DNA from 3 places in the Enterobacter sp. SA187 genome. Region 1 is predicted to be linked to each of the others. Evidence: predicted binding sites of a transcription regulator. Region 1 holds the regulator's gene; each other region holds the start of a gene.
The links. Region 1 encodes PurR, which represses purine synthesis genes. Its sites were predicted from a motif close to CANGCAAACGTTTGCNTG; they were not measured.
Positions count from the first base shown of each region.

Region 1 (3,156 bases):
CGCCCCGGCGCCCAGCACGGTGGTCAGCAGCGCCGATAAAACCTGCGGGCGCATCAGCACCGCCAGCTCCTGGCGCACATTCGGACGCACGCCCGCGCTGCCCTTCGGCAGGGAGAAGAACAGGCTTAACATCGACACCACGCCAAGACCTGCGGTGGCGAGGAAGGACATCCGCCAGCCGATGGTTTCCCCAAGCCAGGTGGCCGCTGGAACGCCGCCGATATTGGCGATGGTCAGTCCCATAAACATGGTCGCCACGGCGCTGGCCTGTTTATGTTTCGGTACCACGCTTGCGGCCACCACTGAACCCAGGCCAAAGAAGGCGCCGTGGTTAAGACTGGTGATAATGCGCGATAACAGCAGCGTGGTGTAATCCGGCGCAATGGCCGACAGTACATTACCGAGGGTGAAAATCGCCATCAGGAAGATCAGCGCGTTACGACGGGCGCGATGCGACAGCAGCAGCGTCATCAGGGGGGCGCCCACCATCACGCCGATCGCATAGGCGCTGATCAGCATGCCGGCGGCAGGGATCGAGACGTCAACGCCACGGGCGATTACCGGCAGCAATCCCATGGGTGAAAATTCAGTTGTACCTATCCCAAAAGCCCCGATTGCCAGTGACAGCAGGGGAAAATTTATCTTCATTATTACATGACTCCAGTAATGCGATGGCGTACAGAGCGCCCCGCGGTGAAGTCAAAAGCATGACATTAATCACAAAAAAACAGAAGTTAATGAAGTGACAAAAGATTATTGCAAATTTGATAACAATCGGCGGGAATGAAAAAGAGAGGGAGAGCGCTCTCCCTGCTCTGGATCAATTAAAAGCGGCAGTCATTGCGCCAGCAACGATCAGGCTGAGCACGATTACGGTAGTAAACAGCGAATACTTCAGATTGCTATCCATCATTTTTTCTCCTTTGTTAACCCCCACAAAAAGTGAGATTGCTCATTTTTGCACAGTTAAACGCAAAAATCTTCTCTGTTTTAGATTGATAACCATTTTTAGACTTCCCCTTTTCATCAAGATCAGCCAGAATTCCACGCTAAATTTATTCGTGTACCGGCCACTGACCCCTCCTGACGTCCTGTGTTGTTTTCCCGGCGTATCGCAACCTGAAAATGTTGTGCGAAGGGTTTTTTAAGGCAAACGTTTACCTGTAGAAGTATCAGGAGTTTAAGATATGGTCTGGAGTGAGATCTAATGGCAACAATTAAAGATGTAGCGAAACGCGCAAACGTTTCCACTACAACCGTATCACATGTTATTAACAAAACCCGTTTTGTTGCGGAAGAAACGCGCAACGCGGTGTGGGCAGCCATCAAAGAGCTGCATTATTCCCCAAGCGCGGTGGCGCGCAGTCTGAAGGTTAACCATACCAAGTCGATTGGCTTGCTGGCGACCAGCAGCGAAGCGCCCTACTTCGCCGAAATCATTGAAGCTGTTGAGAAAAACTGCTTCCAGAAGGGCTATACCCTGATCCTCGGCAACGCCTGGAACAACCTGGAAAAGCAGCGCGCTTATCTGTCGATGATGGCGCAAAAGCGCGTCGACGGCCTGATGGTGATGTGTTCTGAATACCCGGACCCGCTGTTGCGCATGCTTGAAGAGTACCGTCATATCCCGATGGTGGTGATGGACTGGGGCGAAGCGAAAGCGGACTTTACCGATTCGGTGATCGATAACGCTTTTGAAGGCGGCTATATGGCGGGCCGTTATCTGATCGAACGTGGCCACCGTGAAATCGGCGTCATTCCGGGCCCGCTTGAGCGTAACACCGGCGCGGGCCGTCTGGCGGGCTTTATGAAAGCGATGGAAGAAGCGCTGATTAAGGTGCCGGAAAACTGGATCGTGCAGGGCGACTTTGAGCCGGAATCCGGCTACCGCGCCATGCAGCAGATCCTCTCCCAGCCGCATCGTCCGACCGCAGTCTTCTGCGGCGGCGACGTGATGGCGATGGGCGCGCTCTGCGGGGCTGATGAAATGGGTCTGCGCGTGCCGCAGGACGTGTCGCTGATTGGTTATGACAACGTGCGCAACGCGCGTTTCTTCACTCCGGCGCTGACCACCATTCACCAGCCGAAAGATTCGCTGGGCGAAACGGCCTTCAATATGCTGATGGACAGGATCGTCAGCAAGCGTGAAGAGTCGCAGTCCATTGAGGTGCACCCGCGTCTCATCGAACGCCGCTCGGTCGCCGACGGCCCGTTCCGCGACTACCGCCGTTAAGCCTGCCGGGAGCCAGTCACTCTGGCTCCCGCAACCACTCTTTATTCAGCGTCTCGCTGTCTCCTAAATAATCGAGCAGCCAGCTTAAGGCGGGCGAATTGTCCTTTTGCTGCCACGTCAGGCAACAGGCGGCGTCCGGGAAGGGGTTTTCAAGCGGCAGCGCCACCCACTCTCCGCGATCAAGCCAGGGCCTGGCAAAATGCGCCGGTACCATGCCGATACACAATCCCGCCGACAGACAGGCCGCCGAGGATTCCCAGTCGGGCGCGACGATGCGCCGCTGGTTATCCAGCAGCCAGGTGATACGCTTCGGCAGCGAGCGGGAGGTGTCTTCGCGCACCAGCGACGGCCAGTTGCGCAAGGTGTCATCGCTCAGCGGCCCGTCCATCGCCGCCAGCGGGTGTTCACGGGATACCACGCACTTCCAGCTCAATTTCCCCATATCCCGGAAGGCGTAGCGCCCGCCCACCGGCACCGCCTGGGTCGCCCCAATCGCCAGTTCCACGCGGCCATCCGCCAGCGCGTCCCACACGCCGTTGAATACTTCCTGAAAGACGATCAGCTCCACATCCTGAAAGTGGCGGTAGAAATCGACGATCATTTGCCTGCTACGTTCGGGCTTAACGATATTGTCCACCGCGATGGATAACTGCCCCCGCCAGCCGTTGGCGATCTGCTGACACTGCTGACGGGTGATCTGCATTTTTTTGATAACAGATCGCCCTTCCTTTAAAAACCAGCGCCCGGCCGGGGTAAGCACCACGTCACGGTGACGGCGCTCAAACAGCGGCACCGCCAGCCACTCTTCCAGTTGCCGCACCGTATAGCTAACCGCCGATGGGACCCGGTGGAGTTCCTGCGCCGCGGCGCTGAAGCTGCCGGTTCGTGCCACCGCATCAACCACTTCCAGTGAATATTCTGAC
Region 1 is NZ_CP019113.1:3,083,912-3,087,067, reverse strand. It holds gene BMF08_RS14760 (MFS transporter) at 1-648, opposite strand, end outside; gene cydH (cytochrome bd-I oxidase subunit CydH) at 821-913, opposite strand; gene purR (HTH-type transcriptional repressor PurR) at 1,208-2,233, shown strand; gene punR (DNA-binding transcriptional activator PunR) at 2,250-3,156, opposite strand, start outside.

Region 2 (3,156 bases), 1.2 Mb from region 1:
GACCTGGCTTGCCACCCAGCCATCTTCCAGACGGGTGGTCAGCGTATCGCCCGCTTTCACCTGCTTGGTTTTTTTCAGCACGCTGCCGTCAGCGGCGCTGGTCACGCTGTACCCGCGCGCCAGGGTGGCGAGAGGACTGACGGCTTCCAGATGGGTGATGGCGCCGCCAAAACGTTCGCGGGTACTGCTCAGGCGATCGCGCATGCTTTGTGCCAGACGGTACTCCAGCTGCTGTACGCGGGACTGGGCGCGATGGATGCGCGGTTGAGGGTTGTGCTGGTTCAGTCGCTGGGTGATGCGTTGCTGGCGCTGGGTAGTGCGCTTAAGCTGATTCTCCAGGGCGGTGGCCATACGCTGACGCAGGCGCTCCAGCACCGTTTGCTGACGCGCCAGCCGCAGCTGCGGATGCTGCTGTTGCAGACGATGATAAAGCTGTGTGAAACGACGATTGCGCGTCGCCAGATAATAATCCATCGCCATTTCCAGCCGCTGCTGGCCGATCTGCAACTGGCGCAACAATTCCTGCTGATTACGGCTGACCATTTCGGCGGCGGCGGAAGGCGTGGGGGCGCGCAGATCGGCGACGAAATCGGCGATGGTCACGTCCGTTTCATGCCCCACGGCGCTGACCACCGGAATGGCGCTGGCAAAGATCGCCCGCGCGACCCGCTCGTCGTTAAAACTCCACAGATCTTCCAGCGAGCCGCCGCCGCGTCCGATGATTAACACGTCGCACTCCTGACGGCGGTTAGCCTGTTCAATGGCGCGGACAATCTGCCCCGGCGCATCCTCGCCCTGAACCGCCGTCGGGTAGATGACCACCGGCAGAGAGGGATCGCGGCGCTTAAGCACATGCAGAATATCGTGCAGGGCGGCACCGGTTTTCGAGGTGACGACGCCCACGCAATGCGCAGGGGAGGGGAGCGGCTGCTTGAACTGGCTGTCGAACAGCCCTTCCGCCTGTAACCGCGCTTTTAACTGCTCGTATTTTTGTTGCAGCAGGCCTTCACCCGCCGGCTGCATGCTTTCAACGATGATCTGGTAATCGCCGCGCGGCTCATAGAGGGTAACGCTGGCGCGCACCAGCACCTGCTGACCATGCTGCGGGCGAAAGGTGACGCGGCGGTTACTGTTGCGGAACATGGCGCAGCGCACCTGGGCGGTGTCGTCTTTGAGGGTGAAATACCAGTGCCCTGATGCGGGCTGCGTGAAGTTGGAAATCTCACCGCTGATCCATACCTGGCCCAGCTCTTTTTCAAGCAGCATGCGCACCGTCTGATTCAGGCGGCTGACGGTATAAATTGCAGGGGATTGAGTCATTGACATGTGAGCTGGATCAAATTCTAAATCAGCAGGTTATTCAGTCGATAGTAACCCGATGAGAGGCGAACGCAACTATTTTTCTGAAAAAAGTGTGGATGCAACCGATTACGCTCTGTATAATGCCACGGCAATATTTAACCACCCGGTCAGAGATATTGCCCATGCTACGTATCGCTAAAGAAGCCCTGACGTTTGACGACGTCCTCCTTGTTCCCGCTCATTCCACCGTTCTGCCGAATACCGCCGATCTCAGCACCCAGCTGACGAAATCCATTCGCCTGAATATTCCTATGCTCTCCGCAGCCATGGACACCGTGACGGAAGCGCGTCTGGCGATTGCTCTGGCACAGGAAGGCGGCATCGGCTTTATCCACAAAAACATGTCCATTGAGCGTCAGGCTGAAGAAGTCCGCCGCGTCAAAAAACATGAATCCGGTGTTGTTACCGATCCACAGACCGTACTGCCAACCACCACGCTGCGCGAAGTGAAAGAACTGACCGAACGTAACGGTTTCGCAGGCTACCCGGTTGTCACCGCTGACAACGAGCTGGTCGGTATTATTACCGGTCGTGACGTGCGTTTTGTTACCGATTTAAGCCAGCCGGTCAGCGTCTATATGACGCCGAAAGAGCGCCTGGTTACCGTGCGTGAAGGCGAAGCGCGCGACGCCGTGTTTGCCAAAATGCACGAAAAACGCGTGGAAAAAGCGCTGGTGGTTGACGCGAATTTCCATCTGCTCGGCATGATCACCGTTAAAGACTTCCAGAAAGCCGAACGTAAACCGCAGGCCTGTAAAGACGAGCATGGCCGTCTGCGCGTTGGCGCGGCCGTAGGCGCAGGCGCGGGCAACGAAGAGCGCGTGGACGCGCTGGTCGCCGCCGGTGTTGACGTCCTGCTGATCGACTCCTCTCACGGTCACTCTGAAGGTGTGCTGCAACGCATTCGTGAAACCCGTGCCAAATACCCGGATCTGCAAATCATCGGCGGTAACGTCGCCACCGGCGCAGGCGCACGTGCGCTGGCCGAGGCTGGCGTGAGCGCGGTAAAAGTGGGTATCGGTCCTGGCTCCATCTGTACCACCCGTATCGTGACCGGCGTGGGCGTACCGCAGATCACCGCCGTGTCTGACGCGGTGGAAGCGCTGGAAGGCACCGGTATTCCGGTTATCGCTGACGGCGGCATCCGTTTCTCCGGCGACATCGCCAAAGCCATCGCCGCTGGCGCAAGCGCGGTAATGGTCGGCTCTATGCTGGCAGGTACCGAAGAATCCCCGGGCGAAATCGAACTGTTCCAGGGACGTTCCTACAAATCCTATCGCGGCATGGGTTCGCTGGGCGCGATGTCCAAAGGTTCTTCTGACCGTTACTTCCAGACCGATAACGCCGCTGACAAACTGGTGCCGGAAGGTATCGAAGGCCGCGTGGCCTATAAAGGCTATCTGAAAGAGATCATTCACCAGCAGATGGGCGGCCTGCGCTCCTGTATGGGGCTGACCGGCTGTGCTACCATCGACGAGCTGCGTACCAAAGCCGAATTCGTACGCATCAGCGGTGCAGGCATTCAGGAAAGTCACGTTCACGATGTGACCATTACCAAAGAGTCGCCGAACTACCGTATGGGCTCCTGATCGTTTCCACGCCCGGCTTAATGCCGGGCGATTTTGTTTTACTTGCCTCGGAATTAGCGTCAATGACGGAAAATATTCATAAGCATCGCATTCTTATCCTCGATTTTGGTTCGCAATACACACAGCTGGTGGCCCGTCGCGTGCGCGAACTGGGCGTTTACTGCGAACTCTGGGCATGGGATGTCACGGAAGCACAGATCCGTGA
Region 2 is NZ_CP019113.1:4,261,330-4,264,485, reverse strand. It holds gene xseA (exodeoxyribonuclease VII large subunit) at 1-1,326, opposite strand, end outside; gene guaB (IMP dehydrogenase) at 1,485-2,951, shown strand; gene guaA (glutamine-hydrolyzing GMP synthase) at 3,014-3,156, shown strand, end outside.
Region 2: guaB (IMP dehydrogenase) is a predicted target of PurR. The motif match lies at 1,389-1,406, and genes of this name have one in related genera.

Region 3 (3,156 bases), 780 kb from region 1:
GCGAGGATCGCGCAATAATCCATGCCAGTGTTCATGGGACTTCCTTCTGCACATCAAAGGGCGACGTTTTACGTCAGATCGCCGTATTTTACGCTTTCATTTGTGCGGTGGGGAAAAAATTGCGGGGCTGTGTTGCCGGGTGGCGGCTGCGCCTTACCCGGCCTACGGGGGGGACTTTGTAGGCCCGACAAGCCTGCGCCGCCGGGCGATAGCGCTACGCTAATTTCGACTGCGCCCAGGCGATACCGCTGGCGTATTCCGGCGGCAGTAGCGGGAGCAGGGCTTCGAGGGTGGCGCTCAGGCGATCGGTGTCGGCATCATTGAGATTCAGATGTCCGACCTTACGGCCCGGGCGCACCTCTTTGTCGTACCAGTGCAGATGCACCAGCGGCAGCTTCAGCCAGTCATAATTGAGATCGCTGCCGATCAGGTTGATCATCACCGACGGGCTGTTAATCACCGGTTGCGGCATCGCCAGCCCGGTAATGGCGCGCAGATGCAGTTCAAACTGGCTGATGGACGCGCCGTTCTGCGTCCAGTGCCCGCTATTGTGCACGCGCGGGGCCAGCTCATTGATCAGCAGTCCGCCAGGGGTGACAAAGCACTCCATCGCCATCACGCCGACGTAATTGAGTTCATTCATTACCGCGCTGAGCATGGTTTCCGCCTGCGTCTGCTGGGCGGCGTTCGCCTGCGGAAAGGCCACGCTGGTGCGTAAAATACCGTCCTGATGCAGGTTGTGTGTCAGGGGATAAAATACCGTGCTGCCGTCATGCCCGCGCGCGCCGACCAGCGATACTTCGCCGGAAAAATTAATGCCCTGCTCAACAATGCATTCACCGTAGCAGTCGTCCGGCAGCTGATCGGTATCGTCCGCACGCAGACGCCACTGGCCGCGTCCGTCGTAACCACCGACGCGACGTTTGACGATCGCCAGCTCGCCCAGGCGGTCAAACACGCCAGACCACTCATCGCGGCTGGCCAGCAACTGCCAGGGGGCGGTGGCGAGGCCGAGGGTATCGAACAGCTGCTTTTGCGTCAGACGGTCAGCGATGATCGGGAACACGTCGCGGTTGACGAACGCCGGGTGACGGGCCAGCTCGCGGGTGAGGGCGGTTTCCGGCCAGCGCTCGATTTCAGCGGTGATCACGCTTTGCGCGAAAGGCACCGCTTCCGGCTCCGCATCCAGTCCCACCGGCCATACCGCAATCCCCAGCGGCTCACCGGCCTGGCGCAGCATCCGGCCCAGCTGACCGTTACCTAAAATACAGACCTGTTTCATGCTTCGCTCCGCGGATCCGGGTTATCCAGCACTTCATCCGTCTGGCTTTGTCGCCACTCGACCAGGAGCTGATGCAGCTCGCGATCCTGAGTAGCGAGGATCTGTGCCGCCAGCAGCGCGGCGTTGGCGGCACCGGCTTTACCAATCGCCAGCGTGCCCACCGGAATACCGCGCGGCATCTGCACGATGGAGTAAAGACTGTCGACACCGCTTAACGCGGCGCTTTGCACGGGCACACCCAGCACCGGCACCAGCGTTTTCGCCGCAATCATGCCCGGCAGATGTGCAGCCCCCCCTGCGCCGGCAATGATCACCTGATAACCGTTCTGCTCTGCGCTTTCGGCGAAGCTGAACAGTTTGTCGGGGGTGCGATGGGCGGAGACCACTTCAACATGGTAAGAAACGTGCAGAAGATCGAGGATTTCAGTGGCGAACTGCATGGTTGCCCAGTCGCTTTTGGACCCCATCACGATGGCGATACGCGCCGGATTATTGCGGGAAGACATGCGCCTTAAAACTCCTGTGGGTGTGCTTCAGACTGCTTTTAAGGCCACAGAGAATAGCATGGATAATTAGCAAGGAAAACGGTTGCGTAACGCGGTAAAGGTCAAATACAGGCGTTTTCTCAGAAGGGAAACGCGATCAGTTCAATCTTGTCAGCGGTTACTTTCACCATTGAGCCTTCACTGTGCCAGGCACCCAGTACATAACGACAGGCGGGTTTACCGTTGGCGGTCAGCGCGTGAATATCCGGGCGATGGGTATGACCGTGGATCAGATGCTGCACCTGATGCTTTTCCATCACCTTCACCACCGCCTGTGGGTTAACGTCCATAATCGCCTGAGATTTGGTGCGGTTGGCGGATTTGCTGCCGGCGCGCATTTTCGCGGCGATGCGCATGCGGATAAACAGCGGCAGGGCGAGGAACAGCTTTTGCAGCCAGGCCTGGTGAACTTTGGCGCGAAACGCCTGATAGCCCGCGTCATCGGTACACAGGGTATCGCCATGCAGGATCAGCAGCCGTTTACCGTACAGTTCAAGGACTTTTTCTTCCGGCAGCAGCCTCATGCCGCTTTCCCGGGCAAAACGCTGGCCGAGCAGAAAATCGCGGTTGCCGTGAATGAAATACACCGGGACGCCGGACTCCGCCAGCGCTTTCAGCGCGGCGGCGATCTGCCGGTGCAGGGGATTGGGATCGTCGTCGCCGATCCAGGCTTCAAACAGATCGCCCAGAATGTACAACGCGTCCGCTTCCCTGGCTGTACCGGCCAGAAAACGCAGAAAACCGGCGGTGATCGCCGGTTCTTCTGTTTGCAGATGGAGATCTGCAATAAAGAGTGTCGCCACCGATTACTCGCTGACGGTCACGCTTTTAATGATTACGTCTTCTTTCGGAACGTCCTGGTGCATACCGCTGCGGCCAGTAGAAACGGCTTTGATTTTATCAACCACGTCCATGCCTTCCGCCACTTCGGCGAATACGCAGTAACCCCAGCCCTGCAGGCTTTCGCCGCTGAAGTTCAGGAAGTCGTTATCAACCACGTTAATGAAGAACTGCGCAGTCGCAGAGTGCGGCGCCTGAGTACGGGCCATGGCCAGCGTGCCACGGGTGTTTTTCAGACCGTTGTTGGCTTCGTTTTTAATCGCCTCTTTGGTCTCTTTCTGCTTCATACCCGGTTCAAAACCGCCGCCCTGGATCATAAAGCCATTGATCACACGGTGGAAAATGGTGTTGTCGTAAAAACCTTCGCGGCAGTAGTCGAGGAAGTTTTTAACGGTTTCAGGTGCTTTATCATCAAAGGTTTTGATTACGATATCGCCGTGATTAGTGTGGAAAGTAACCATTGTTGCATCCTGTTCTGTTTGGTAAGTC
Region 3 is NZ_CP019113.1:2,300,503-2,303,658, forward strand. It holds gene mnmH (tRNA 2-selenouridine(34) synthase MnmH) at 1-35, opposite strand, end outside; gene purK (5-(carboxyamino)imidazole ribonucleotide synthase) at 215-1,282, opposite strand; gene purE (5-(carboxyamino)imidazole ribonucleotide mutase) at 1,279-1,788, opposite strand; gene lpxH (UDP-2,3-diacylglucosamine diphosphatase) at 1,908-2,630, opposite strand; gene ppiB (peptidylprolyl isomerase B) at 2,634-3,128, opposite strand.
Region 3: purE (5-(carboxyamino)imidazole ribonucleotide mutase) is a predicted target of PurR. The motif match lies at 1,860-1,877, and genes of this name have one in related genera.